2 regions of the Thiofaba sp. EF100 genome follow, and region 2 is predicted to be linked to the other one. Evidence: predicted binding sites of a transcription regulator. Region 2 holds the regulator's gene; the other holds the start of a gene.
The links. The regulator FliA, encoded in region 2, starts transcription of late flagellar genes. The targets are predictions, from matches to a motif close to GCTAAAGTTNNNNNNNNNNCNGCCGATA.
Positions count from the first base shown of each region.

Region 1: the regulator FliA is predicted to act here: its motif matches at 8,100-8,127, upstream of V6D91_RS00570 (flagellin).

Region 1 is NZ_JBAJEY010000001.1:91,675-110,341, reverse strand. It holds gene V6D91_RS00605 (LegC family aminotransferase) at 1-780, opposite strand, end outside; gene V6D91_RS00600 (NAD-dependent 4,6-dehydratase LegB) at 773-1,768, opposite strand; gene V6D91_RS00595 (6-hydroxymethylpterin diphosphokinase MptE-like protein) at 1,878-4,526, shown strand; gene V6D91_RS00590 (hypothetical protein) at 4,465-4,794, opposite strand; gene fliS (flagellar export chaperone FliS) at 4,805-5,209, opposite strand; gene fliD (flagellar filament capping protein FliD) at 5,229-6,599, opposite strand; gene V6D91_RS00575 (flagellar protein FlaG) at 6,666-7,106, opposite strand; gene V6D91_RS00570 (flagellin) at 7,185-8,045, opposite strand; gene glgP (alpha-glucan family phosphorylase) at 8,348-10,906, shown strand; gene grxD (Grx4 family monothiol glutaredoxin) at 11,007-11,330, shown strand; gene V6D91_RS00555 (TonB-dependent receptor) at 11,971-13,959, opposite strand; gene V6D91_RS00550 (CPBP family intramembrane glutamic endopeptidase) at 13,980-14,813, opposite strand; tRNA gene V6D91_RS00545 (tRNA-Met) at 14,991-15,067, opposite strand; gene ppsA (phosphoenolpyruvate synthase) at 15,201-17,573, shown strand; gene rnt (ribonuclease T) at 17,668-18,372, opposite strand; gene pyrC (dihydroorotase) at 18,369-18,667, opposite strand, start outside.
Region 2 is NZ_JBAJEY010000003.1:134,304-146,037, forward strand. It holds gene V6D91_RS07395 (DUF2802 domain-containing protein) at 1-218, opposite strand, end outside; gene V6D91_RS07400 (chemotaxis protein CheW) at 236-703, opposite strand; gene V6D91_RS07405 (chemotaxis response regulator protein-glutamate methylesterase) at 972-2,096, opposite strand; gene V6D91_RS07410 (chemotaxis protein CheA) at 2,136-4,268, opposite strand; gene V6D91_RS07415 (protein phosphatase CheZ) at 4,353-5,069, opposite strand; gene cheY (chemotaxis response regulator CheY) at 5,092-5,475, opposite strand; gene V6D91_RS07425 (RNA polymerase sigma factor FliA) at 5,520-6,257, opposite strand; gene V6D91_RS07430 (MinD/ParA family protein) at 6,254-7,093, opposite strand; gene flhF (flagellar biosynthesis protein FlhF) at 7,128-8,585, opposite strand; gene flhA (flagellar biosynthesis protein FlhA) at 8,634-10,658, opposite strand; gene flhB (flagellar biosynthesis protein FlhB) at 10,822-11,734, opposite strand, start outside.

The DNA.
Region 1 (18,667 bases), on a different contig from region 2:
GTAGTTGAAGCCGATTTCATCGTGCTCGAAGGCCCAGGGGTGGGGCTTCTTGGCGGTGGTGGTCAAATGCTTGGCGCGGCGGGCCAGGTCCTCGTCATCGGTGACGATCATCCCGCCGCCGCCGGTGGTGATGATCTTGTTACCGTTGAAGCTGAAGACACCCAAGCGGCCGAAGGTGCCGCAATGCCGCCCGCCTCGCGTACTGCCAAGGGCCTCGGCCGCATCCTCGACCAGCTCGATGCCCCAAGCGGCGCAGATCTCGGCGATCTTCTCGATCCGCACCGGGTGGCCGAGGGTATGCATGGGCACGCAGGCGCGAATGCGACGCCCACTGGCCGGCTCGTAGGCGCCATCCTCACGCTGCTCGGCATGCTCCTCAAGCCAGCTTGCGAGGGCCTCGGGCGAGAGGCCCAGGGTGTCCTCGTCCACGTCGATGAAGACGGGATCCGCGCCGCAGTAATGGATGGCATTGCAGGTGGCGATGAAGGTCAGGGACTGGGTGAGCACCATGTCGCCAGCCTGCACGCCGGCCACCACCAGGGCGGCATGCAGTCCAGCGGTGCCATTGACCGTGGCCACCGCGTACCGGCTGCCCACGAAGGCTGCCACCTGCCGCTCGAACTCGGTCACGAAGGCACCTACGCTGGAGACAAAACTGGAGTCGATGGCCTCCCCCACCCGCGCCTTCTCCCGCGTCCCCATGACCGGGGCATGCAGGGGGATGCCCGCCCTGGGTTCGCCATAGAGCTCGCGCACGAAGCGGATGAAGGCCTCAGACATTGTAAATGCCGGTCTTGTAGCGCTTGAGGTTGTCGGGGTTGGTGAACCAGGCGATGGTGCGGGAGAGCCCCTCGCGGATATCCACCTGCGGCTTGAAGCCGGTCAGGCGCTCGATCTTGCCGTTGTCACACCACAGGCGGAAGACCTCGGAGCCCTGCGGGCGCAGGCGGCGCTCATCTTGCACCACCTCGATGTCGCTGCCCATCAGCTCACGGATCAGGTTTAGGGTAGCGCCAATGGAGATCTCGTAGTTCGAGCCGATATTGACCACTTCGCCCACCGCCGCCTCACACTCGGCCAAGGCAATGAAGCCGCGGCAGGTGTCCTCGACGTAGTTGAAATCGCGCGTAGGGCTGAGGTCCCCAAGCTCGATGCTGCGCTTGCCCGCGGCCATCTGGCTGATGATGGTCGGGATCACCGCGCGCGCCGACTGGCGTGGGCCGTAGGTGTTGAAGGGACGGGCCACGGTAAGCGGCAGACCAAAGCTGTGGTGGAAGCTCTGGGCAAGGGCATCCGCCCCGATCTTGGAGGCGCTGTAGGGCGACTGCGGCTGGAGCGGGTGCTGCTCGTCGATCGGCACATAGCGCGCCGTGCCGTAGACCTCGCTGGTCGAGGTGTGGATGACCCGCTTCACGCCTGCCTCCAGCGCGGCCTGACAGATGTTCAGCGTACCGCGCACGTTGGTGTCCACATAGCTCTCGGGGGCCACGTAGGAATAGGGAATGGCAATCAGCGCCGCAAGGTGGAAGACCACATCCACCTCCTTCATCAGCGTGCGGCAGAAGTGGGCATCACGGATATCCCCGCCGACCACCTCGATCGCCTCCCGGCACGCCACGTCCTCCAGCCAGCCCCAGTGATTGAAGCTGTTGTACTGAGCCAGGGCGCGGACGGTGTAGCCGCGGGCGACGAGCATTTCAACCAGATGCGAGCCAATGAATCCATCGGCACCAGTCACGAGGACACGACGAGCGGCTTGAGCAGTCATGGGCGGTTCTTTGACATCACAAAACAGGGCCAAGGGCAACCATGGGGCCAGCATAGCCGAAGGCCGATACCTTGCCTATGATAGGCGGACACCACTCAGGATCCTCTGGATGAACGCCAGTACCCCTACCGTTTTCTCCACGTCCAACCCGGATGAAAACGAGCTCGAGACCGTAACACGGGAATCCTTCATCCAGAACAGTTTCGGGGATCGTTACCTCTACAGCGTCAATCGGCACGCCTTCGATCGCTTCGGTGCCAGACATACCTTCGACCTAGCGTTCAAAGACACCCTCCGCGCGGAAGACACTCTTTACATCATCGCGGGCTCGGATTCCGGACTGCTGTACGAGTATGTACACGACCTGCCACGCCCGGCGGGCAGCCGGTATCTGTTCGTCGAACTCGAGAACATCCATGCCCTCCTTCTCAACGAGGACCGCTGCCAGCATGACGATGCATCCATCCGCTGCGCGGCCTCCTCTCGCTGGTTGGAGGAAGCCTCAGCGCTGCAAATCCATGAGTATCTTTACCTTGATGCGGTCAAGGTGGTGTTATCCGTTGCTGCGCAGGACCAACATCACCCGGAATACACCGAGCTTGCCTGGCAGCTGAAAGAGGAGGTGGACAAGCTGCGCTGGCAGGCCGTGGCCCAGCTTGGCGATGAGGCCTTCATCATCTGCCAGTTGCAGAATGCTGCGGACAACATCCAATCCGCCCACATCCTGCGCCAAGCCTTTGCCGAAAAAACCGCCGTGCTGCTCGCGGGCGGCCCCTCCCTCGACGAACTGCTGCCCTGGGTGATCCAACACCGGGACAAACTCGCCGTGCTGGCGGTTTCCAGGATCGCCGCACGCCTTCTGGAGACGGGCATCACCCCGGATTTCATCTTCTCAGTCGACCCCACCGAACTGAGCTATGACATCAGCAAACCGATGTTGGCGCTCGATGCGCGGACCACCCTGATCCATCAGTACCACGTCGCGCCCAGACTGCTGACGCAATGGCCTCACCGCTCGTTGTATCTCGGTGAGCTATTGCCCTGGACCTCCAAACTCAACGCCTCCGCCCCCCTCTCCGCCCCTGGGCCGACGGTGACCAATACCGCCCTCCAGATCGCTTTCGACATGGGATTCCGCACCATCATCCTCGGTGGGGTTGATCTGTGTTTCACCCAAGAGGGCTATACCCACGCCCTTGGCAGCAACGAACGTGCGGCAGGACCTCGTTTCGACCTCACCCATCTGGAGGTCGAAACCTACGCCGGCCACAAGGCCACCACTACACCCGATTTCGCCACCGCCATCGAAACTCTAGGCAACCAGGCCCGTTACCTGGCCGCCAACGGCTGCACACTCATCAATCCATCCCCCGGGGCTGCAAGGATCGAGACCATTCAACACCTCCCGCAGGAAGACCTGCCGGTCCCGACGGAGTCCATCGATATCTCCACGACTCTTGCAAGCTTGCTGCCTGCATCGGATGAGAAACAGCGTCTTGTGCATTATCAGGAGCTGGAACGTGAGTTTTCACGCATCCAGCATGAGTTGGAGATCATGCGCAGCCTGATCAAAGAAGCCATCCGTATCAATGACTCGATGTTCAACCCGAACAGCGGGCTGATCGAGAGCGGAAAGTCCAAGAAAAAGCTGGACCGAATCGAAAAAACGCTCAGCAAGAAACACGGCCATTTGAGCCTGATCGTCAAGCGCATGGGCCTGCGGGCCCTGCTGCGGGCGATGCGCCCCTTCATGGACTATGAAACCATGAGCGCGGAAGACACCCGGACGATCGGCCACGACTATTACGCCGCCTATCTGAGCGGTACCGAGCGGCTGATGGCTATCCTCAAGGAGGCCGAACAACGGCTGAAATTGCGTATCCGGGAGGAAGAGGCCAACACTCCGCTGGCCGAAATCGCCGAGGGTTGGCGCCGCGACACCGTCCCCGGTCGCATCCGGGTGTGGGCCCAACGTCATCCGGATCGCATCATCACATTGACTCTGGAAGAGCAAGCCCTTCGCGAAGCGCTGGAACGGGAGTTCGAACAGGACCTAGCGCGCAAGCACACCGTGCACATGCAACGCGCCCAAGCCCATGCCGACCTTGGCGCAGCGCGCATCCGGGCACGGCAACTCTTTTCTCAGCGCAAAATTGATGCGCTCAAGGGACTTATGATCGCCCTCAAGAAGCATCATAACCATACACAGGGACGCCCCTTCATGCTCTTGGTCGAAGGGTATCTTCACGAACTCGAGGGCAACATGGCCTCCGCCCTCGATGCCTATGCCCAGGTGCTCGAACACGGGGATCTCCGCTTGAGCGAGGATGCCCTGCTGCGGATGACAAACTGGAGCCTCGACCAGGGTCAGGTTGAACAAGCACTGCATGCACTCCAGTGCCTGGCCTCCATTTCCGAGCAGTACACCCTGCAATATGCGGAAATGCTGCGCATCGCCGGTGACCCGATCCAGGCTGTGGAGGCTTACCGGCGCCATATCGAGCGCTTCCCCGACGACAGCCATGCCAAACTCCGCCTGGCAAAGCACCTGATCGACCATCAGGCCTATGAAGGTGCGTTGTTGGTACTCGACCACATGCTGGGGGACAAGGCCAATGAGCAAGGCGTGCAAGCCATGCGGAAGGCGCTCGAAACGGCGATGCAGGGGAGCTTAGGGCATCGCCCCCCCCTCCTGATCACTCCCCCATCTCACCCGTTTGCTGATATTCGGCCAAACCCCGTGCCTGGTGACGCATGACAGCGTGCTGCTCCTGCATCTTCTGTCTGCGCAGAGCAAGAGCCTGCATGGCCTTGCGATCCATGATCATGAGATCTTGAATCCATGCCGCAACCTCAGCCCGCAGCTCAGACTCGATGGGGGATGAAAAAAAACGCCTGATGCGCTCTTCCCGCTCGGCCACCAGCGACTCGATACGCTCCAAAGGCTCCGCCTCGTCATCCATGGCCTGACGTAATTCACGGGAGATGAGCATGATAGCCTGCATCTCCTCGCGGCAGGTGTTCATGCCTTTTGACTCAAGGCGTGCTGGTAATTTCGGGGATCGCGTCCCACGCCCCTTTGACCTCAAGCATCAGGCGCTTGACCTCCTCGAGGCGCTCCATGTCATTCTTGGCACTGGCCTCGAAAAGGCCCAATTCCATGTAGGAATACAGATCGCTGAGATTGGTAGCAAGCTCCCCACCTTGTTCGAAATCCAGGCCATCCTTCAGCCCACCCAGGATGGCGATGGCCTTGGAGATCTGCGCGCCCTTCAGCGCATGATCACCCCGCTCGATGGCAATCCTTGCCACATTGACACGCTCAATGAACCCCTCCATCAGCATCTGGATCAGCCGATGCGGGCTGGCATTGTGGATGCTCGACTGCAAGCCGACGTTGGAATAGAAACTGGCGCCCATGGAACGGGGGGAGATGTACATGAAATGACTCCTTAAAACCTTACTTCAACAAGCCGGCAAGCTGGGCAGCCAGGTAGTTGCCGGTGCTCTGATAGCCTGCAACGATCTGATCCATCTTGTTGAACTGCTTCAGATATTGTTCTTCGACTTTGCTCAGCCGCGCGTCGAGCGCAGCACGACGATCGGCGATCTGTCTTTTCTGATCGTTCATCGAGCGGGTCTGAGTATCCAGTATCCCCCCCGATTTGAGGTATTCGTCAATCTTGGCATTGGTTCGGGTGGCAACGCCGTCGGCAGAACGGAAAAGATCGGACACGACCGCAGGATTGCCATTCATGGCCTCACTGAGCTTGGCGCTATTGAGCTTCATGGCACCGTAACGGTCGATTTCGATGCCAATGCCTGCAAGGGAATCCACACCACCACTCACGCTGGACACATTGGAGGTCAGATCACGGCGCAGCTGCTGCTGTAGGTTGCGGAGCGTGGCATCGCCTGTCAGCTCAGCCGCCTTCTTGGTGGCGGGGTCGTACCGACCGAGGTCGCTCATGACCTGACGCAAGCTGTTGTAGCTGTCAACAAATCCCTGCAATGCCTTCACGACCTCCTCGCTGTCCGCACTCACCTGGGCGGTGACCGGGCTGGTCGTGACCGCCTTGAGGTTGAAGGTCAGCCCACTGACAGCATCGCTGATGGTATTGGATGAGCGTGTCACGGTCTGACCATCCACCCGGATCACGGCATCCTGCGCTGCGACCAACTGGGTCATGGCAAGCCCCGACAACCCGGAGGCATCGGCGTTGTTGCCATCGTCATCACTGATGCTCACGCTCAGGGCGTTGGCGGTGCCTGTCTCCTTGGCGGTGAGCACCAGCTTGCTCACGGTGCCACCACTGCCATCATCCGCATTGACGATGGTCGCACTCACCCCGATGTTGCCGCTGGCATTGTTGATCGCATCACGAATACCAGCCAGGGTGTTGTTGCTCGCGTCGATGGTCACGCTGAAGCTGTTGCCCCCCACTCCCAGCGTCAGGGTTCCAGTCCCCACCACTGTGCTCGCAGAAGCCAAGCCTGAGGAAACCATTTTTTCCGCCCGGGCAAGGTTGAGGACCTCAATGCTGTAGGAGCCCACAGCTGCCGTCCGATCAGCCTGCAGGGCCAGAGCCGAATCATTGCTCAAAGTGGTCTTGCGTGCGCTGAAGGTATCGAGGGCCTCGAGTTTCTTGAGCGCCGTCTGGAACGAGGAGAGCACCCCCTTGAGTTTGCCCAGACCGGAAAGCCGGGTATCAACGCGAGCCTGCTGGCGGTCGAGCAGTCCCTTGGCCGCCTGCCCTTCAGCATTCACCAACTGCTGAACGACACCGTTAATGTTCATGCCGGTGGCAAGACCCGTGGATGTGATGGCCATGGGAGCACCTCGATGGAATTTTCGAAAAAAGCCGCCGACTCAATGCATGCATGCAGTCTTGGCGGTTCACACCTTTTCTTTTAGCAACACACCCTCACGCTCGCCCGTTAGTTTGAGCATGTTGTGGATGAAGGCCAGGATTTCTTCGGCCGGGATCTGCCGTACGACCTCTTCGGTATCCTTGTCGACGACTTTGATGACGAGCAACCCCGTCTCCTCATCATAATTGAGGTTCAAATCCCTGCGCACGGACTGAATGTATTCCTTGGCCCGAGTCACGGCCTGATCGAGTTCCTTCGCATCGGGTTGCGCGCCCTGGGAATCGGTTTGGGGAGAATCCTTAGGGCGCGCCGCCGATGAAGGCTCGCCAGACACAAAACCAGAAACTGCGGCAGCCCGCGCGGATGTGGCGGGCTCCATTCGAACTGCGGCGCCAGCATTGCCCTCTGAAGCCATCTGTGCTCCAGCGACCGACACAGGCTGTAATGGGTTGGGATTGATAAGCATCGTTGCCCCTCCTATGAGGAGGGGGGGAGTTTCATCCAACTCCTCCCCCCATCAGGATAAGACTAGGCTACCCCGATGTTACCGCAGCAGACCAAGAACCGCTTGCGGCGCCTGGTTGGCTTGGGCCAGCATCGCCGTACCGGCTTGCTGCAGGATCTGAGCACGGCTGAGGTTCGCGGTCTCAGAGGCGAAGTCAGCATCCATGATGCGGGAACGTGCCGCGCTCTGGTTCTCGATCGAGCTCTGCAGGTTGGAGATGGTCGCATTGAAGCGGTTCTGGGCTGCACCCAGGCGACCACGCAGATTGTTGAGCTTGCCGATCGCGCCATCCAGAATACCAATCACCGAATTGCCCTTGGTCACCGCGGAGGCCCCAGCCGCCGTGGAGATGTGCATGGTAGCAGTCATCGCACTACCAATACCGGTGGCCCCCGCCGTAGAGAGGTTGGCAAGGGATACGGTGATCCGGTTATTGTTTGCCGTATTGGCCCCCACCTGGAACTGATAACTGGTTCCCGAGGTGCTGAGAATCTTCTTGCCGTTGAACTCGGTATTGCCGACGATGCGGCCGATTTCCTGCTTGAGCTGCTGGAATTCGGTGTTCAGGTCGGTGCGATCAGAGGCCGTATTGGTGGCGTTCATCGACTGCACGGTCAGGTCACGCATGCGCTGGAGCATGCCCTGCAGCTCGGTGATCGCCCCTTCGGCGGTTTGCGCCATCGACAAGCCATCGTTGGCGTTGCGCACGGCCACGGTCATGCCGCGAATCTGGGAGTTCATGCGCTCTGCGATAGACATGCCTGCGGCATCGTCCTTGGCGCTATTGACCCGCATCCCAGAGGCCAGGCGCTCCATTGCGGTTTTCTGGAGGATGTCCGTCTTGTACAGGCTGCGCTGTGCATTGATGGACATCATGTTGGTATTGACGACGTTAGCCATGGCTAGGTCTCCTTGTGCTTGCGCTTGAGCGCGGTTGAAATCGGTCAGGAACCTTATCGGCGGGGCCTGGAGAAGCTTTAGCCCTGACTGGATCTTTTTCGTCCAAACTCCGCTTTCGAACTTGTTATCGGCGCGATGCTTTCAAGCTTTAGTGGGCATTGAAAAATTCTTTTCGCTGCACTGCCAAAGCCTGAGGCCTGGCCAAGTGCCCCACCCACAGGCCGGCTGGCACAATCGATGATTGAATCGTCACGTTTTTGCGCCATGATCCTGTGACGGACGCATTGCACAGGACCCGACCCATGCCCGGCTCGCTCTACTCTCTCGAAGTCCAACCCAACATCCCACCCGCCCTGGCCTGTCTTCATGACTTCGCCAACAATCTCTATTACAGCTGGAGCCGGAAGGTGCGCGGCCTGTTCTTCCGCATGGATGCCGCCCTGTGGGAGGCCTGCGGCCACAATCCGAAGATCTTCCTGCGCCGGGTGGCCCAGGAGCGCGTGGATGCAGCCCTGGCCGACCCAACCTACATGTTCGACCTGGAGGAGACCCGCGCCCAGTTCGAGCGCTATCTGAGCGACCCGCCCCATCCCGAAATCGCCGCGCACCTCGACCCGCACGAGGATTTGATCGCCTACTTCTGCGCGGAATACGGTTTCCATGAGAGCTTTCCCATCTACTCGGGCGGCCTCGGCATCCTGGCCGGCGACCACTGCAAGGCGGCGAGCGACCTCGGGCTGCCCTTCGTGGCGGTGGGGCTGCTCTACCGCGTGGGTTATTTCACCCAGACCATCGATGCCCAGGGGCAGCAGGTCGAATCGTTCCTGCCGGTCAACTTCGACGACCTGCCGATCAGCCCGGTCCTCGATGAGACGGGCAAGGAGTTGGTGTTCTGGCTGCCCCTGCCAGGCCGCCAGATCGCGGTCAAGCTGTGGCAGGCGCATGTCGGGCGGGTGCGCCTGATCCTGCTGGACACCGACCTTGCGCAGAACAGCCCTCAGGATCGCGCCATCACCTACCGCCTCTACGGTGGGGACAAATCGATGCGCATCCAGCAGGAGATCCTGCTCGGCATGGGCGGCGTGCGTGCCCTGCGGGCGCTTGGCCTGCACCCAAGCGCATGGCATGTGAACGAGGGCCATGCCGCCTTCCTCATCGTCGAACGCTGCCGCGAGTACGTCGCCCAGGGCATGGGCTTCGAGGCCGCTCTCGAACTGACCGCGACCAATACAGTGTTCACCACCCACACCCCGGTCGATGCCGGACACGACGCCTTCGAAATCGGGCTGGTCGAGCAGTATTTCCGCGACATCGCCCACGGGATGGGGCTGGATTTCGAGCGCTTCATCCGCCTGGGCAGTGTGGATGCGACCCCTTCCAGCTTCGACATGACCACGCTCGCCCTGCGAGGCTCGCGCCAGCACAACGGTGTCAGTCGCATCCACGGCCATGTCGCCTCAAGGATGGCGCGCGACCTCTGGCCCCAGATCGAGCCGGAGGAAAACCCGGTCCGCTACGTGACCAACGGGGTACATGTCAGCACCTTCCTCGCCCGCGAGTGGGCCAACCTGCTCGACCAGCGCCAGCGCGACTGGCGCCTTCACCTGTGCGACCGGGATTTTTGGCGCGAGGCCCTGGATCAAATCCCCGACCACCGCTTCTGGAGCCTGCGCCAGTCGCTGAAGCGGGAAATGCTGGACGACGTCGCCCAGCGCATTCGCGACCAGCACCACCGCAACGGCAGCAGCGAGGCCGTGATCCGCAAGTCGCTGAGTGTCATCACCCAGCAGGACCAGGATGTGCTGGTGATCGGTTTCGCCCGCCGTTTCGCCACCTACAAGCGCGCCACCCTGCTGTTCAATGACCTGGAACGGCTGGCGCGGCTGGTCAATGACGACGAGCGGCCGGTGGTGTTCATCTTCGCCGGCAAGGCGCACCCGGCCGACGAGCCCGCCCAGGCGATGATCCGCACGATCTGGGAGATTGCCCACCGGCCCGAGTTCCTCGGCCGCATCCTGCTGCTGGAGGGCTACGACATGGCCCTCGCCCGCAAACTGGTGACCGGTGTGGACGTCTGGCTCAACACCCCGGAATACCCGCTGGAGGCCAGCGGCACCTCCGGCCAGAAGGCCGGCATGAACGGCGTGGTCAACCTGAGCGTGCTGGACGGCTGGTGGGGTGAGGGCTTTGAGGGCGACAACGGCTGGGCCATCACCCCCCACGGCCCAGAATACAGCGCCGAATACCGCAACAGCCAGGAGGCCCATGACCTGATGGAGATGCTGCGCAAGGAGGTCGTACCCCTCTACTACCACCGCGACAAGGGCAGCTTTTCCAGCCGCTGGGTCGCGCTGTCCAAGGCCTCGATGCGCAGCATTCTGCCCCGCTTCAACAGCGAGCGCATGGTGCTCGACTACACACGCGGGTTCTACCTGACCGCCCTGCGCAACCATAAGGCCTTCCATGCAGAGGGCGGGCAGTTGGCGCGCGAACTGGCCGAATGGAAGGCCCGCATCCGTATGACGTGGCCGAAGATCCGTGCCGAGCGCGTGGATCTCGCCACAACCCAGTTGCATCACGGCGAAGCGCTCGAGATCAAGGTGGCGGTCGATGTGGATGGCCTGTCGGCCCAGGATGTGCGGGTGGAATGCCAGTTCGGCCGGCTGAGCAACAGCGCACACTTCGAGCTGGACTCACACTATCTTCTCGAGGCCGACGGCCAGGACGAGAAGGGGCGCCAGCTGTACACGCTGAAAATGCAACCCTCGCTCGCCGGGCTGCAGGTCTACCGCATCCGCATCGTCCCCTGGCATCCCGCCCTGACCCACCCCTACGAGATGGGCTGCATGCTGTGGCTGTAGGGAGGGCTGGGATCCGGGATGCCAAGACGTCTGCAAGGCTTGTCACACATGACGAGCATCCCCATACTTGACCGTCAGAGTCAACCATATGAGATCCCCCATGGACCCCATCCTCCAGCAGATCGACGAGATCGTTAAGAACAACCCGATCGTGATCTTCATGAAAGGCACGCCGCAGTTCCCGATGTGCGGCTATTCCAGCCGCGCGGCCGAGGCCATCAAGGCCTGCGGCGTGGAGTTCGCCTATGTGAACGTGCTCGCGGACATGGAAATCTTCAACAACCTACCACGCTACCAGGACTGGCCAACCTTCCCGCAGATCTACGTCAACGGCGAATTGATCGGCGGCTCGGACATCACCGTGGAACTGCATCAGCGCGGCGAACTGAAGCCGATGCTGGAAGCGGCCATCAAAAAGGGCTGAGCGCCCACGCGACACCTCGACGAGGGACAGACGAACCTGCCATAGGCTATCGTCTTGTCTCTCAAATCCTCAACGGCCCGGCGCGCTCCGCGCTCACGCCGCCCCCCTTTCCGGCTTATGTTTTCAATAGGTTATCCGACGTTTGCAATCCAAGATTGCAACTTGTACGGGTTGCCTATTGAACTTCATGCAAGTTCTTCACTGCGACTTATGCACAAGTCCACATCCCCAGGCAAGGCCCCGTTGCAGCGCAAGCCCGTGCTCACAAGAAACGAACAAACAACCAGCAACTCATTGTTTTTTCTAGATTTTTATTAAGCGGTCAAATTTTGATCAATTCAAGTAAAGCCTCTTCACCATACGCCTTGCGAACGTTTTTCCAACAATCGTTCACAGACTTATCCACAGACCCTGTGGGCAACATAAAACCCCTTGCACAACAGCGCTCTAACAGGATGTTGAAAAAGGGCTTCCTGCCCTTTTTCAACTCGCCTCGTCGCCGCGCATGTCCGCGACGGGCTCCGAAGGTCAATCACTTAGCGTGATTGACCTTCGCGCAAGCCTTCCATGGCTTGCCTTAACAGGCCGTTGAACGACTTTTTCAACGACCTGCTAACGATGCGCCAGACGCGTCGGAACATCAGGAAAGGTCCAGCGTCAGGCGGCCATAGATGCCCGGCTGCCAGCGCCGTGTCGGGAGGAAGTCACTCTGTTCACCCAGCAGGTACTGGCCGACCAGCTCCATCCGCAGACCCTGCCCTCCCACGCGGAAACGTTTCTCCAGGCGCAGATCCAGCCGGTCCTGAGGCTCCAGCATCGGATAGGTGTACCAGAGCCAGCGCATCGCCCCGACATGGGAATACACGCCGGATACGGTCCAGCCATCCTCCAGCCGCTTGCCGACCAGCAGGGAGCCTGCATGACGCGGCGCGGATTGGTCGTAGGCGTAGCTCTGCCCGGCAACCTGCTCGAGGGGGCTCTGCTCTGCGAGCTGTGTCCAGGCGTAGCTCGCATGCAGGCGCCAGCCCTCGGCGGGACGGGCATCCAACTGCAGTTCGAGACCGTGCAGATGAACTTCGCCGAGATTGGCGAAATCCCCCACCAGGCCTGGCAGGCTGGTCAGTACGCCGGTTTCCGGGCGCAGTGTGGGCTTGATCATGTCGGAGAGATGATCGCGGAACAGGCGGGCATCGAGGCCGAGCCTCTGGCTCGGCCGATAGATGTAGGCCAGTTCGAGGCTCCGCACATGCTCCGTCCGCAACCCATCCCCGCCGTCGAGTAGGCTGGAGGCGATCACGCTGTAGACCCGGGTACTGCCATCGAGGGTCGTATAGCTCTTCACCCCCTGGCGCTCATAGAAAAATGGCGTGCGCCGACCCTCGGCATAGCCGACGCGCCAGGTATGTCCAGGCTGCGCATGCCAGAGGACGGCAATGCGGGGGCTGAACTCAGCCGGATTGAAGCTGGAGGACTCCAGCATGCCGCCGAAATTGAGCGTGAGGGGAGGCGCCATGCGCCATTCGGCATTGGCGAAGGCGCGTCGGATGGTGTTGTCCCGCTTCTCCGCGGAGCCGAGGAAACTCGGACTCTCGATCCGGTCCTCGCGCCAAGCCAGGCCCACCGAGCTGCGCAGCGTGTCAGACCACTGAGTGTTGTGCTCGTACTCCGCATCCAGGCGCTCACTGTCATAGCCCTCGGCGATGACCAGCGGGGCGGGCAGCAAGGGATGGGGAAGGAGATAGCCATCATCCGTTTGCGCATCACGTGAGCGCGACAGCCTGAGCACCCCGTAGTGGCTCTCGTTGTAGCCGTGGCGCCACTGCAGGTATTGGTAGTCATTCTTCCCCGTCGTCTCGCGCGCCGGCCCGCCCTCGGCCAGGCCATTGAGGGCGGGGTCGCCGCCGATGCCCTTGTCGGCGGTGGAGATGCCCAAGGCCAGGCTCAGCTCGTCGTCACGCCCAGCGTCCAGTTCGAATCGGCCGTTCAATGCCTTGAGGTGACGGTCATCGTGGATCGGCGTCTCCATCCGGCTATATCCATCGTCCCGCTGGGACAGGGCATTCAGGCTTCCTGCCCACCGGCCGTGCTGGAAGCCGTAGCTTGCCTGCACGTCACGCTCACCGTGGCTGCCAACGAGGACCGAGACCCGTCCGCCGGTCGACTCACGTGCCGGGCGGGTGATGATGTTGATGGTGGCAAGGAAGGCGTTGCTGCCGTAGTTGACCGTGTTCGGCCCACGGATTACCTCGATGCGCACGATCTCGTCCAGCTGCACCGGCAGATCCAGCCAGTACACGCCCCCCATCGCCGGGCTGTAGATCGAGCGGCCGTCCACCAGCACCTGCATGCGGCGCGAATACTCGTCGGTCATGCCGTGGTAAGCCACACTCTGCAGGTTGCCCACCTTGCTGCCCACCTGCATGCCCGGTACCAGCAGCATCAGATCGGCGATCTTGCGCGCCCCGGACAGCCGGATCATCTCCTGGTCAATCACCGTCACCGCAGCGGGAGATTCCTGCGGTGCCTGGGGCAGGCGCGCAGCGGTGAAAATGAGTGACTCGTCATCGACCGGGCTGCCCGCATGGAGCAGCCTTGGGACAACAAGGCCAAGAAATATCAGGAACGGCAAGGGTCGATCCATAACACGCTTCATCCAGCAAGACCGGCAAGCATCGGATAACTGAACAGGGAGAGGTGCAACAGGTTGACCGTCAGATGGGCGGCCATCGAGGCCTCAAGCCTTGAGCGGCCCAGATGATACGCAATCCCGTACCCCACGCCGGCGATGCTTGCGCCGATGATCCAGCTCAAGCCGCCCGCGAAATGCGCCAGCCCAAACAGTACACCGGCGAGGACGATGGCGACAGCCACCGGGACATGGCGGACCAGATGACGCTGCAGGAACCCCCGGAAGAAACCCTCCTCCATCGCCAGCGTCAGCACCTGCCCACCCAGCCACATCAGGATGAACGCCGCCCCGGGGAGGCCGGGCGCAAAAGCCAGGTCGCCCAGCAGGTAGCCCGCCCCGAGTGCGGGTATCGCAGTCAGCAGCCCCACCCCCACACCCAGCCGGATCGCCCGGACTGCGCTCGCCCAACGGCCCCCCAGCGGATGCATGGCGAGCAGAAGCAGCGTGATCGCGACCAGTCCGAGGCTCACCCCGCGCACATAGGCTTCTGAGCCAGGTTTGATGGCCTCCGGTCCGAACACCACGACCTGCGTGAATCCAGGCAGCAGGCCGAACCCCATCGCCAGCGCCAGCAACGCGAAGACCAGCCCGCTGACTGCCCGCGCATCGGGCTGAAGGCGCCAGGCCATCAGTAGCAGAACGAGCAGAGCGGCCAGCCCCTCGCCCCCGATCACTCCAAGGCCGAATCCCGCCAGCGCCACCACACCAGCCAGTCCCAGGCGACCATACCGCCCGATCGGCAACCAGGCCGCGAGCACTGCAAGGATGGCGAAAACAAAAATGACAACACTCATGGAGTCGATTGTCGCCGCCCTGGAGGGATGGAGGGAAGCGTGGGCAAAGGCTCCATGCCCCCCCTGCGGGGCGGCTGCAGGCCGCTCACGGCGGGCTGGCCTGCGCATCGAGAAGATGATGCGAATGCAGAAATGCAAAAAGCCGTCCAAATTGGACGGCCTCATGCAATCAAATGGTGGTAGCGGGGGCAGGATTTGAACCTACGACCTTCGGGTTATGAGCCCGACGAGCTACCGGACTGCTCCACCCCGCATTCGATGGGAGGCATTATAGACATCTCACCGTCCTTGTCAAGGCCAAATTGCGCCATCGCCCAGATGACAAAACCCTTCGTGCGCGACTGGGCTATGCTGGTGGGGCAATGATGGATCAGCAGGGAGACCCGCATGCGCTACGTCCGACTCTTCGAAGAATTGACGATCAACGATGTCCCCCTCGTCGGCGGCAAGAACGCCTCGCTGGGCGAGATGTTCCGCACCCTCAAGCCCAAAGGGGTCAACGTGCCAGGCGGCTTTGCCACCACCGCCGAGGCCTACTGGGCGGTACTGGAGCACAACCACCTGCGCGAGCCCATCTTCGACCTGCTAGCCGGACTTGATGTCGACGACGTGGTGCGCCTGGCCGAGGTCGGACAGACCATCCGCGACTGGCTGACCCATGCCGACCTGCCGGACGAACTCGCCGACGAGATCGCGGAGGCCTACCGCAGGATGTCCGGGCCGGATGGCGCGACGGTCGACGTCGCCGTGCGCAGCTCGGCCACGGCGGAGGATCTACCGACCGCCTCCTTCGCCGGCCAGCAGGAGACCTACCTGAACATCCGCGGCGAAGCGAGCCTGCTTGCGACCTGCAAGCGCGTGTTCGCCTCGCTGTTCACCGACCGCGCCATCGCCTACCGCGTGCATCAGGGCTTCGCCCACGACAAGGTCGCCTTGTCGATCGGCGTGCAGCGCATGGTGCGCTCCGACCTCGCCTCCTCCGGGGTGATGTTCACCCTGGATACCGAATCCGGTTTCCGCGATGCCGTCCTCATCACCGCCGCCTGGGGCTTGGGCGAGAACGTGGTGCAAGGCGCGGTCAACCCGGACGAGTTCCTGGTCTTCAAACCCACCCTGGCAAGCGGGCACCGGCCGATCATCAAACGCCAGCTTGGCAGCAAGGCCATGCGCATGATCTACACCCACGACAGCCTGGCCGGCCGCTCGACCCGCAACATCGAGGTTCCGCCGGACGAGCGCCACCAATTCTGCATCAGCGACGATGAGGTCCTGGAGCTGGCGCGCCAGGCGGTCATCATCGAGCAGCACTACGGCCGTCCGATGGACATCGAGTGGGCCAAGGACGGCAACACGGGCGAGCTGTTCATTGTCCAGGCCCGCCCGGAGACCGTGCAGACCCAGGCGGACGCGAACCTGTTCAAGCAGTACATCCTTAATGAGCGCGGCACGGTGGTCGCGGCGGGGCGCAGCGTCGGCCAGAAGATCGCCGTCGGCCGCGCACGCGTCATCCTGCATGCACGTGACATGCATGAACTGCAACCCGGCGAGGTACTGGTGACCGACATCACCGACCCGGACTGGGAGCCGATCATGAAGCGCGCCTCGGCCATCGTCACCAACCGTGGCGGGCGCACCTGCCACGCCGCCATCGTCGCCCGCGAGCTGGGCATCCCCGCCGTGGTTGGCTGCGGCGACGCCACCCAGACCGTGCCGGACGGCGAGGCGGTGACCGTCTCCTGCGCCGAGGGCGACACCGGCTTCATCTATCAGGGTGCCCTGCCCTTCCGCGTGGAGGAGCAGCGCCTGGATGAGGCAGCAACCCACACCCGCACCAAGGTCTACCTCAACGTCGCCCAGCCCGAGCAGGCCTTCGAGTTCTCCCGCCTGCCGGCGGATGGCGTAGGCCTTGCCCGGCTCGAGTTCATCATCATGCGCGGCATCCAGGCCCATCCGAATGCCCTGCTGCATCCGGACAAGGTCGACGAAGCCACCCGCGGGAAGATCGCCCACCTGATCCGCGGGCATGCGGATGGGCGCGATTTCTTCGTCAAGCGCCTGTCCGAGGGCGTGGCGCAGATCGCCGCCGCCTTCTACCCTCGCCCGGTGATCGTGCGTTTCTCTGACTTCAAGTCGAACGAATATGCCTCCCTGCTCGGCGGATCAGGCTTCGAGCCGGACGAGGAGAACCCGATGATCGGCCTGCGCGGGGCGGCACGCTACCACCACCCGGACTATGCCGAAGGTTTCGCCCTCGAGTGTGCGGCCATGCGACGGGTGCGGGAGGAGATGGGCCTCACCAACGTCGCCCTGCTGCTGCCCTTCGTGCGCACGGTGGACGAGGCGCGCGAGGTCATCACGTTGATGGAGAAAAACGGCCTTGTGCGCGGCAAGGCGGGGCTTGCGCTCTACATCATGTGCGAGATCCCCGCGAACGCCATCCTCGCGGAGCCGTTCCTTGAGCTGTGCGACGGCTTCTCCATCGGCTCCAACGATCTGACCCAGCTCACCCTTGGCGTGGACCGGGATTCGGGGCTTTTGACCGGCTTCGACGAGCGTGACCCGGCGGTGCTGGAGCTGATCCGCATGGCGATCAAGGCCTGCAAGAAACAGGACAAGTACATCGGCATCTGCGGCCAGGCACCGTCCGACTTTCCGGAGATCACCCGCTTCCTGGTCGAGCAGGGCATCGACTCCCTCTCGCTCAACCCGGACAGTCTGCTGAAGATGCGGCAGGTGGTACGCGAAGCAGAAGAGGGCTGAAACGGCTAAGGAGGCGCTGAACCAATCATTCTCCCCTCCCCCTTAAAGGGGGAGGGGTTGGGGGAGAGGGTGATAACCCGTTGCCCCCCTCTCCCTAACCCTCCCCCACCAGGGGGGAGGGAACGTGTCCCATTCCAGGTTTTTCAGCATGTCCCAAAGCCGCTGGCAGGAAATGCTGAGGCGGGCGGATATGTTCGCTCCAGGCATTGACGATGCCGCAGAAGAGCTGGGCAGTCATCTGGGCATCGTAGAGGGCACCGTGCGCCTGCTTGCCATCCCACGCCAGCCCCGCCTCGGCGCAGGCCTTGGCCAGCACCGTCTGGCCGTAGGCGAGACCGGACAGCGTGGCGGTGTCGAACACCGTGAACGGATGGAAGGGATTCCGCTTGTGCCCGGTGCGGGCCACCATGGCGTTGAGGAAACCGAGGTCGAAATGGGCGTTGTGGCCGACCAGCACGGCGCGCTTGCAGCCCTCTTCCTTCATCGCGCGGCGAATGGGGGCAAAGATCAGGTCCAGCGCCTCACGCTCCTCCACAGCATGGCGCAGCGGATTGAACGGGTCGATCTTGTTGACCTTCAGCGCCTCCTCAAGGATGCGTGCCCCTGCAAACGGCGCCACGTGCACACCGACCTGCTCCCCCGCCCCCAGTCGTCCCTCGGCATCGAAGCCGAGGATCACGGCCCCCATCTCCAGCACCGCGTCGGTGGAGGCCTCGAAGCCGCCCATCTCCATGTCCACGACCACCGGAAGAAAGCCGCGGAAACGGGCAGCCATCAGGCCCTTGCCGTGCTCGCTCACGTCAGGCGCCAGTGCAGAGCCTCGCCCGTGCGCAGGGGCACCAGCTCCACGCCCGGTTCGACCTCGATCGGGGCCGGCGCGGTCCACGCCTCCTTCACCAGCGTGATGCGGCCCTCATTGCGCGGCAGGCCGTAGAAATCCGCGCCGAAGTGGCTGGCAAAGCCCTCCAGCCGCCCCAAGGCCCCCGCCTGGTCAAAGGCCTCGGCGTACAGCTCGATGGCGGCGTGCGCGGTGTAGCATCCGGCACAACCGCAGCTCGACTCCTTGGCGTTCTTCGGGTGCGGCGCGCTGTCGG
Region 2 (11,734 bases):
AGCTGCGAGCCGAGCCCGAGGGTGCTGATGCGCAGCGCGGCCGCATCCAGGCTGGACTGCTCGAGGGTGCCGGCGAGCGTATCCAGCCTCGCCTGCAGGGCCTCGCGCTCGGCCTCAAGCTGCACCAGCCGGAGCTCCATGCGACGGGTGCGACGGACATGGAGCAGCAGCCCTGCGGCGAGCAGCATGACTGCCGCCGCCGTGATGATCGCCGCCATCTCCACTGCCCCTCCCGTCAATGGACGCGGAGCGTCTGGGTGAGGTTGGCCAGGTTGAGCAGGATCACCAGCCCGGTCGGACGGCTGACCACGCCTTGGATGTGCACCGCATTCTCGTCCGGATTGACCGCTGGCGAGGCCGCCACCTCCGCGGGGGAAAGCTCGATGACCTCCGCGACGCTGTCAACCACCAGACCCACCACCTGTCCGTCGACCTCGACGATGAGGATGCGCGTGGCGTCGGTCGCGGGAACGGGTGGGAGATTGAAGCGCTGGCGGCCGTCCATCACCGTCACCACGTTGCCGCGCAGGTTGATGATGCCGCGCACGGCCGCGGGCGCCCCCGGCACGGGGGTGATCTCGGCATGCTTGAGCACCTCGTGCACGCTGAGCACGTTCACGGCATAGGTCTCCCCCGCAAGCTGGAAGGTCACCCAGCGAACGGGGCTCTCGGTCGAGTTCGGCTGTTCATCGGTGGTGGTCATGGCCGTGTTCCTGGTTCATCAACTGCGCCCAAGCCTGATGGCGCCTGAGTTTCTCTAGCAGGATGTTGAAAAAGGGCTTCCTGCCCTTTTTCAACTCGCCCCGTCGCGGCACATGTCCGCGACGGACTCCGAAGATCAATCACTGAGTGTGATCGATCTTCGCGCAAGCCTTCCATGGCTTGCTCTATCAGAGCCGTTGAAAGACTTTTTCAACGGCCTGCTAGCAAGGGGCATGCCTTCCCGGCGATCCGATGGATGAGGGATGCCTTCATCGCACGACACGCGCCAGGCCCGCGGCCAGTTCCCCAAGGTCGAGTACGGCGTCCGCGAGGCCGGCCTTCGCCACTTCCATCGGCATGCCGTAGATCACGCTGCTGTCCTTGTCCTGGGCCCATACCCGTCCTCCGGCCGCCTTGAGCGCGCGCGCGCCCAACACGCCGTCGCTGCCCATCCCGGTCAGCACCACCCCCAAGACATCCGCGCGGTATACGCTGGCCGCGCTGGAAAAACCGATGTCGACACTGGGACGGTAATGCTCCTTCGGCGTGGCCTCGCGCATGACGAAGGCGGGCTTCCCCTGGCGCCAGCCAATCTGGGTATGCTGGCCACCAGGGGCAATGTAGACATGGCCAGGAAGCGGCTGCTCGCCGTCCTCAGCCTCCTTGACCGCCAGCGGAATGATGCGATTCAGACGCTCGGCGAAGGCCTGGGTGAACAGCGCTGGCATGTGCTGGAGCACCACGATCGGCACCGGATAGCTGGCCGGCAGCCCCTGCAGGACCTTTTGCACCGCGGCGGGACCGCCGGTCGATGCCCCAATGACCAGTATCCCGCGCGGACTTAGGAAGTGCTCATCCTGTTTTCGCACCCTTCCGGCATCCATCCCCGAAGCCTGCTTCGCAGGTTCAGCGCCAGGATTGTCCTGCTCCCGACCCTTGCGAAACTCCGGCTGAAACGAAGGAGCCGCCGGCCGTGCCGGAGCCGCCGTGTGCGCGGCCAGACGGCGCAGGGCCAGCAGGCGCAGCTTGGCCTTGAGGAGAGGGGCTTGCTGTGCAAGATTGCCCGTGCCAGCCTCGTCCAGCTTGGGCATGAAATCCAGCGCCCCCGCATCCAGCGCGTCGAAGGTGGCCTGTGCCCCATAGCGGGTCAGCGAAGAGAGCATCAGGATGGGGGTGGGGCAGCGCTGCATGATCTGCCTTGTGGCGGCAATGCCGTCCAGTCCCGGCATCTCCACGTCCATGGTGATGACATCGGGCTTCAGCTGGCATGCCAGACTGACCCCGTGCTCACCATCCGTCGCCTCGCCGATGACCTCGAAACCAGGCTCCCGCGCGAATATCTCGCGCAGCATGCGCCGGAAAAAGGGCGAATCGTCAACGATCAGAATGCGCATGGTTCGCCCATCTCCATGGCAAACCGCCCGCTTTGGACATCACGCCACAAGTCGTTCACCCCGGCGATGCCCGTATTTCTTCAAAAGGCCGGCCAGATCGAAGATCAGGGCGATGTTGCCGTCCCCGGTGATGGTTGCGCCGGCGAAGCCGGGCAGGCCGTGCAGCAGGTCGCCGAGCGGCTTGATGACGACCTCTTCCTGTCCCAGCACGCGATCCACGATCAAGCCGACGGTCTGGGTGCCCACCTGCAACATGACGATCTGCGCTTCGCTCTCATCCTGGCGCACCGCCTCCCCGGGGATGGCCATCCACTGGCGCAGGTCGAACAGCGGCAGGGCTCGGTTGCGCACGGTAATGGTCCGTTGCCCATCCACGATGTTGGTGGATTTGCCTTCCATCTCGAAGATCTCACTCACGTTGCCGAGCGGCATCGCGTACTTGCGCTCGTTCACCACCACCATCAGGGTGGGGAGGATAGCCAGGGTCAGCGGGACCTTGATGCTGATCAGCGTGCCCTGCCCGGGTGAAGAATCGATGACGATGCTGCCGGAAAGCTTGGCGATCGAGGTCTTGACCACGTCCATCCCCACCCCACGCCCGGAGATGTCAGAGATCTGCTCCTTGGTCGAGAAGCCAGGCATGAAGATCAGGTCGAAGCACTCACGCGGGCTCAGGCGCACGGCCACTTCGGGCTCGAGAAGCCCCTTCTCGACCGCCTTGCGGCGCAGCTTATCGGGGTCCATGCCCGCGCCGTCATCGCGGATGGTCAGCAGGATGTGATCCCCCTCCTGCGAGGCGGACAGCACAACAGTACCGACGCGCGGCTTGCCTTGGGCGACGCGGGCGTCGGGCATCTCGATGCCGTGGTCCACGGCGTTGCGGACGAGGTGCACCAGCGGATCGGCAAGGGCTTCGACCAGGTTCTTGTCCAGGTCGGTCTCCTCCCCCTCGAGCACCAGCTCGACCTGCTTGCCGAGCATCCGCGCCACATCGCGTACCACGCGCGGGAACCGGCCAAAGACCTTTTTGATGGGCTGCATGCGGGTCTTCATCACCGCCGCCTGCAGGTCGGAGGTGACCGTATCCAGGCTGGCGATGGCTTGGGCAGCACTCTCATCCTTGAAACCGGCCTTGAGCGTATTCAGCCGGTTGCGCACCAGCACGAGCTCGCCGACCAGGTTCATGATGGCATCCAGGCGCTCGGTGTCGACGCGCACGGTGGATTCGGGCTTTTCCGCAGGAGGCGCCTTAGGCGCCTCGGAGCGGGCTGGCTCGGAGGATGGGGCAGCCTTTGATGAGGGGGGCACGGCGAGTGCCGGCGGCATGGCCACACCCTTCGCGGACGGCCCCTTGCCCTCGCCGTACAGACTATCGAGCAGTTTGTCGAACTCGTCCTCGGTGATCAGATCGCTCGCCGGGGAGGCGGCCGCGGCCGGCGCCGCCAACGTCACTCCGGGGGCCGAAGGCCCCTTGCCTTCGCCGTAGAGACTGTCGAGCAGTTTGTCGAACTCGTCCTCGGTGATCAGGTCGTCCGCGGCTCCGCCCGTCTTGCCCGACCCCGAAGACAGGGCTGAAGGCGCTCCCCCGACCGCGGCGGTCGATGGCCCCTGCCCCTGTCCGTACATGGAGTCGAGCAGCTGTTCGAATTCATCCTCGCCGATGAGATCCGCCTGGGAAGTCTCGTTTCCGGCCTCAGCCGCGGCTGGCGCCACCTCCGTCTCCGGCTCCACGGCGGGTTCGATGAGCTCGGGGGAGGAGGCCTCGGCCATGACCGGGGGGGCGGCAGGCGCCATCAGCGCCTCGAGATCGCGAAGAAGGCCAGCGTCGGCATGCTCCGGCATCTCCCCTTCACGCAAAGCGGCGAACATCGACTTGAGGGTGTCGAGCACACGCAGCATGACGTCCATGAGCTGGGCGTCGACGCCCCGCTCGCCGTTGCGCAGGAGGTTGAACACATCCTCGGCGCGATGGCAGACCTCGACCAGGGGATGCAGCTCAAGGAAACCCGCCCCGCCCTTGATGGTATGGAATCCCCGGAACACGGCATTCAGCAGGGCGCGATCGTCCGGGGTGCGCTCGAGCTCGATCAGTTGCTCATCGAGGCCGTCGAGCAGTTCACCGGCCTCGATGAGGAAATCCTGCAACAGTTCCGGATCGGCATTGAGCGACATGATCTACTCCCACTCTCAAGGGGCTGCCCCGCGGCACCCGCCATCCTGATTGATGAATTTTCGGAGCCTCGAAGTGCCCTGCTGTCAGAACCCGAGGCTCGCCAGAAGGTCATCGACCTCGTCCTGGCTCTGTACCACGCCCGCTTTGGCGGTGGGCAGGGCCGGACCCTCGGCGCGCGTGGCCTCTTCGGGGTCCCCCGCGCACGCTTGTCCGGTGCTTCCCACCAGGCGGATGAGCTTGACCATCTCCCCCTCGAGCCGCTCGAGCAGCAAGATCACCCGGTGCAGCAGCTGGCCTGTCAGGTCCTGATATTCCTGCGCCAGGATGATCTCGTTGAGCTGGGCGCGTACCTGCTCCCCCTCCCGATTGACCGAGGCAAGGTAGGTCTCGACCGGCCCCAAGGCGTCCTGCAGGGCCTGGTTACCGGGATGCAGCTCGCGCAACGCGGTCAGGCGCTCCGTCACCCGCTGCGAGCGGCGGATGAGGTTGTCGGTCAGAGGCAGGGCCTGCTCAGCCGCCCCGAGCGTGCGGTTGGCCGCCTGTTCGGTGAGGCTGGTGACGTAGCGCAGCCGCTCGCGCGCATCAGGCATGTCCTGGGCCGTCAGCGCATCGAGTCGGCTGTCCTCGGAAAACTGGCGCAGGGAATCGTGCAGGTCGCGGGTGATCGAGCCGATCTCCTTGAACAGCAAGGATTCGCGCGCCTCGGTCAGGTTCATCAGGGCCTGCCGGGCGGCCGGCTCGTCCCCCTGCCGGAGGGTCTCGAGCAACTGCTCGGCCTGGGCCAGGAGTTCCGGGTTCATGAAGGCACTCATGCCATCTCCTTCAGGCAACGCGCTCGAAGATCTTCTCGATCTTTTCCTTGAGGGTGCCCGCGGTGAAGGGCTTGACGACATAGCCGTTCACGCCGGCCTGCGCGGCCATGATGATTTGCTCGCGCTTGGCTTCGGCGGTGACCATCAGTACCGGCAGCCTGGCCAGTTCCGGATCGGACCGTACCGCCTTCAGAAGGTCGATGCCAGTCATGCCCGGCATGTTCCAGTCGGTGATCAGGAAGTCGTAGTGACCGCCCCGCAGCATCGGCAGGGCGGTCGCACCGTCGTCCGCCTCCTCCACGTTGGTGAAGCCGAGCTCACGCAGCAGGTTCTTGATGATGCGTCGCATGGTGGAGAAATCATCCACCACGAGAATCTTCATGTTTCGGTCCAACTCACTTTCCCCCTTGCAGACGGGCCGGCAGGCCCGCCGTCAATTCAAAATCGTGCATTATCGCGCCATTCGGCCAGCCTGGCACGCAATCGCATCAGCGCCTTGCCGTGAATCTGGCTGACGCGCGACTCGCTCACCCCAAGCACCGCGCCGATTTCCTTGAGGTTCAGCTCCTCGACGTAGTAGAGGGACATCATCAGCCGTTCACGCTCGGGCAGGTCGGCGATCGCCTGGGCAAGCTCCATGCGGAAGCGCTCGTCGAACAGGCTCGCCTCGGGGCCGGGACGCTCGTCGGCCACGTCGAGGGTGAGATCCTCGCTCTCCTCGCCCGCATGATCGAGGCTGAAGACCGAGGCCCCCGCACTGTCGGCGAGGATCTGGTGGTATTCGTCCAGGCTGATCCCGAGTTGCTCGCACACCTCCGCATCGCGCGGCTCGCGGCCAAGCCGCTTCTCCAGTTCGCGTACCGCCTCCGCCACTTCGCGGCTGCGGCGGTGCACCGAGCGCGGCGTCCAGTCGTGTTTTCTCACCTCGTCCAGCATCGCCCCGCGGATGCGGATGCCGGCGAAGGTCTCGAAGCTCGCCCCCTGCCCCTCCCGATAACTGCGGGCCGCCTCCAGCAACCCCATCATGCCCGCCTGGATCAGATCCTCGACCTGCACAGTGGCCGGCAGACGCGCGCTCAAATGAAAGGCGATGCGCTTGACCAGGCCGGCATGCTGACGCACCAGCTCACCGGGGTCACCATGCTGGATCTGGGCATACATCGCGCGGGCATTCATGCGCTATCCCCAACCCGCTCGCCGGTGAACTGCACCAGCCGCTCGACGAAGAACTCCAGGCGTCCGTCCGGCCCACTCGGGCGCGGCCACTTGGCGATCCGTTCCGCCATCTGCATGAAGGACTGCGCCGCCCGGCTAGCGTTGTAGGCCTCGACCACCGGCTGCTGGCGCTGCACGGCCTTGCGCAGGTATTCATCAAACGGCACGGCGCCCAAAAAGTTTAGGGTCACGTCGAGAAAGCGGTCGCAGACCGCGGCGAGCTTTTGGTAGAGCAGCCGGCCTTCGCTCGGCGAATGAGTCATGTTGGCGATCACGTGGAAGCGGTCCACACCATGATCGCGCGAGAGTACCTTGATCATGGCATAGGCGTCGGTCAGCGAGGCGGGCTCGTCGCACACCACCACCAGCACCTCGCGCGCGGCACGGGCGAAACTCACCACGCTGTCGGCAATCCCCGCCGCGGTGTCGATGACGAGCGTATCCAGCGGCAGGGTCAGCTCACTGAAGGCATGGATCAGCCCGGCATTCTCGCGCGGCCCCAGCTCGGCCATCTTCTTGACCCCGGAGGAGGCCGGCACGACGTGGATCCCCGCCGGCCCCTGGACGATGATCTCCTGCAGGCTGTGCGTGCCTTCCATGACGTGGGCGAGATTGAGCTTGGGGTGGATGCCGAGCAGCACATCCACATTGGCCATCGCAAGGTCGGCATCCATGAGCATGACTTGCTGCCCGCTGTGGGCCAGCGCCACGGCGAGGTTGACCGAGACGTTGGTCTTGCCCACCCCGCCCTTGCCGCTGGTCACCGCCAACACCTGCACCGGACGCATCTTTTGCATGGCACGCAGGGTTTGTGCCTGGTCAGCCCCCATCTCAACCATGCGCCGCCACCCCCGTCCAGCCCCAGCTCATGCGTTCCTCGGTCATCTCGTCGTCGTTATTCTGCTGCATCAGCTCCACCGCGCGCGCCACCAGCCGTTCGGCGCGTGCGGTGACCAGATCCTCGGGCACCCGCTGCCCGGTCCCCAGCCAGGCGACCGGCAACTGGGCGTCGATCACCGCCCCCAAAGCATCGCCCAGCGAGCCGGCCTCGTCCAGTTTGGTCAGCACGCAGCCCGCCAGGTGAAGATGGCTGAAGCGCTGCACCGCCTCACGCGTCATCGCCCGCTGGGCGCTGGCGGAGATCACCAGCAGCGACTGCAGCCGGGCGGAGGCGGAGCGCAGGTTGCGCATCTGCTCCATCAACCGGGTGTCACGCTGGCTCATGCCGGCCGTATCCACCAGCACCAGGCGGCGGTCGGCCAGGCCGTCGAGGGTGCGGGCAAGCCCGGCGGCATCCTCGGCCACGTACAGCGGCACGTCAAGGATGCGGGCGTAGGCGCGCAGCTGGTCATAGGCGCCGATGCGGTAGTTGTCGGTGCTGACCAGGGCGATGTCCTTGCGTCCATGGCGCATGACAAAGCGCGCGGCGAGCTTGGCCACGGTGGTGGTCTTGCCCACCCCGGTGGCGCCGACCAGGGCGAACATGCCGCCGCTCTCGGTCAGATCCTCGCCCAGCACCGGGATGCGCGCGCCGAGGCTGCGCAGCGCCAGATCCCAGCCCTGCTCGCCGAGCGCGGCCTCGCCCAGGTCCTCCACCACCTCGCGCGCCAGGCGCGGGGCGAGCCCCAGGCCCGTCAGACGGCGCATCAGTTCGGACTGCAAAGGATGATGGCGGGCGTAACGGCGCCACTCCAGCACGCGCAGCTGGCTCTCCATCAGCGTGCGCAGGCTGCGCATCTCCTCTTCCAGGCGCTCCACCCGCAGCGAGGCGGCCGGAGTCTCCTCGGCCTTCGGGGCCTGTCCGCGGTCACGCGCATAGGGGTCGGGCAGATCCTCGTCATCGAGCGCGGCCAGCGCCTCCCGCCCGCCCATGTTCCGACGTTCCCAGTCCTCCTCCCCCTTCGCAGGCGAGGCGGCCGGCGTGTGCAGGGCCTTCAGCGGGGACGGCGAGGCGGGCTCGCTGCGCGGCGCCGTGGCAGCCGAGACCGGGGCAGGCTGGGGAGCGCCCGCGGTGAGGATGGCGCGATCCAGCGGCTCGTCCTCCCACAGATCGAGCCCGGCCGGACGGGCGGCCGGCTTCGGCGGCCAGGCCATGCCGGACACCCGGACTGCGGGTGCCGGTTTGTTGACGGCCTGCTGCAGGCTGGCCTCGACATCCAGCGCGGCGAGGATCTCCACCCCCTCGTCGGTGCGCTTGTTGGAAAGGATGACGGCATCGGCACCCAGCTCCTCGCGCACCTGGCGGATGGCCTGGCGCATGTCGGGGGCGGTAATGCGTCGAATCTTCATGATGCTTTCCTCTCCTGCATTCACTATGGCCGGATCAGCCGACCGTCTTTACTGGCCGATACTGGCCACCACGCGGATCTGCCGGTTTTCCGGCACCTCCTGGTAATTCAGCACCCGCAGGCCCGGGATGGCGTAGCGCAGCATGCGCGCAAGCCAGGGCCGCAGCGGCGGGGCCACCAGCAGCACCGCCGGCTCGCCCTGCATCTCCTGGCGCTGGGTGGCCTCCGAGAGCGAGCGATGCAGGCGCTCCGCAAGCCCAGGCTCCAGTCCCGGGCCCACCTCGCCGCTGCCTTGAGTGGTATTAAGCAATAACTGTTCCAGACTCGGCTCGAGGGTGATCACCGGCAGCTCCGGGGCCAGGCCATTGATGCTCTGCACGATCATCCGGCCAAGGGCCACGCGCACGGCGGCGGTCAGCTGGGCCGCATCCTGGGTGCGCTGGGCCTGCTGGGCGAGGGTCTCGGCAATGGTGCGCATGTCGCGGATCGGCACCTTCTCCTCCAACAGGTTCTGCAGCACCTGCACCACTGTAGTCAGCGGCAGGGCCCGCGGCACCAGATCCTCCACCAGCTTGGGCGCGGTCTGCTTGAGGGTCTCCAAGAGCTGCTGCACCTCCTCGTAACCGAGCAGCTCCTGCGCGTTGTCCTGCAGGATCTGCGAGAGATGGGTGGCGATCACCGTGCTGGCATCCACCACCGTGTAGCCCAGGGCCTGGGCATGCTCACGGTCAGCCGGCACGATCCACACCGCCTCCAGGCCAAAGGCCGGGTCCTTGGTCTGGATCCCCTTCAGCGTGCCGTGCACCTGGCCAGGGTTAATCGCCATCTCGCGATCCGGGTGGATCTCGCCCTGCCCGATCGGCACGCCATGCAGGCTGATGCGGTAAGCGTTGGGTGCAAGGTCAAGGTTGTCGCGGATGTGCACGGCCGGGACCAGAAAACCGAGCTCCTGCGACAGCTTCTTGCGCACGCCCTTGATGCGCGGCATCAGCTGCCCCCCCTGGTTGCGGTCGACGATCGGGATCAGGCCGTAGCCCACCTCCAGACCGATGACATCGACCGGGGGCACGTCCTCCCAAGTCAGCTCGCGGGTCTCCGGCCGGGCCGGGGCCTGCGCCTCGAGCGGGACGGGCGGCTTGGCCCGCGCCGCCTCCTCCTGCTTGCGCGCCATCCACCAGGCGCCGAACCCGGTCACCGCGGCCAGGCTCAGGAAGGCGAAATTGGGCATGCCGGGCACCAGCCCCATGCCACCCATGATCCCGGCGGTCACGCCCAGCACCTTCGGGTTGGCGAACATCTGCTTGAAGACCTGCTCGCCCATGTCCTGCGACTGGGTCATGCGGGTGACGATGATCGCGGTGGCGGTCGAGAGCAACAGCGCCGGGATCTGCGCCACCAGACCATCGCCGATGGTCAGCAGGGTGTAGGTGCGGCCGGCATCGCCAAAGCTCATGTCGTGCTGCACGACGCCGATGATGAGCCCGCCGATCAGGTTGATGATCAGGATCAGGATGCCGGCCACCGCATCGCCGCGCACGAACTTGCTGGCACCGTCCATCGACCCGTAGAAGTCCGCCTCTTGGGCCACCTCTGCCCGCCGCGCACGCGCCTCCTCCTGGGTGATGAGCCCGGCGTTGAGGTCGGCGTCGATCGCCATCTGCTTGCCGGGCATGGCATCGAGGGTGAAGCGTGCGGAAACCTCCGACACCCGGCCGGCGCCCTTGGTGACCACCACGAAGTTGATGATCACCAGGATCACGAACACCACCACGCCGACCGCGAAGTTGCCACCGATCACGAACTCCGCGAACGACTCGATCACATGTCCAGCGGCCGCGCCGCCCTGGTGCCCCTCGAGCAGGATCACGCGGGTGGAGGCGATATTGAGCGCCAGTCGCAACAAGGTGGAGACGAGGATGATGGTGGGGAAGACCGCGAAGTCGAGCGGCCGCAGGACGTAGACCGTCACCATCACCACCACGAGGCTCAGGGTGATGTTGAAGGTGAAGAACGTATCGAGCAGGAAGGGCGGCAGGGGGATGACCATCATCGTCAGAAGAATGACGATGATCATCGGCGCGCCCAGACCGCGCCCGCGCCAACCCCGCACCTGACCCAGCAGGGCCTTGGGGTCGAGGCGTGGCAGACTCAGATCGGCAAGCTTCATGTTTCCTCGCTCAAGGATGACGTAGGCCCCTGCGGGCCTTGGTCATCCTCTAGCACGGATCATGCCGTCCTCATGGAGCCTCGGTGGTCCACGGCCCCTCCGGCACCTCGACCTCCGGCCTGGGTGGCGGCATGCCCCCCTTCCGGCGGGCCTCGTTGAGCTGGTAGACATAGGCCAGCACCTGCGCCACCGCGCGGTAGAGTTCGGCAGGGATCGGCTGATTGAGGTCGGTGGTCTGGTACAGCGCACGGGCCAGCGGCGGGGCGGAGAAGATCAGCACGCCGTTGGCCTCACCGAGCTCGCGAATGCGCGCCGCCACCAGGTCCCGCCCCTTGGCCACCACGATCGGCGCGTCGCCGCGCGCGGCGTCATAACGCAGGGCCACGGCGAAGTGGGTGGGGTTGGTGATGATGACGTCCGCCTTCGGCACCTCCTGCATCATGCGACGCTGGGCGGCCTGCATCTGCAGCTGACGGATCTTCTGCTTGACCTCGGGCTTGCCTTCGGTCTCCTTGAACTCGTCTTTGATCTCCTGTTTGGTCATGCGCAGTTGCTTGATGTGCTCCCACAACTGGTAGGGCACATCCGCGGCCGCGATCAGCAGGGTGACTGCGCTCATCCACAGGAAGCCCCAGCCGAGGATGTCCATGCCCGCCAATAATCCGCCACGCGGATCGGTCAGGCCAAGGCGCAAAAAGTCGTCGAGATCCCACCAGATCACCAGGGCGGCCACCGCACCCACCAACAGGAACTTGAGGATGCTCTTGAAGAGCTCGATCAGGGCGCGCAGGGCGAACATACGCTGCAACCCCTTGAGCGGATCGATGCGCTCGAACTTCGGCGCGAGAGCCTTCCAGCTGAAGCTGATCCCGCCCATCAACAGCGGGGCCAGGAAGGCCGCGAGGATCAACAGCCCCAGCAGGGGCAGGATGGCGAGAAAGCCGCGCCAGGCCATCTCGCCCAGCTCCCGCGTCATCCAGCGC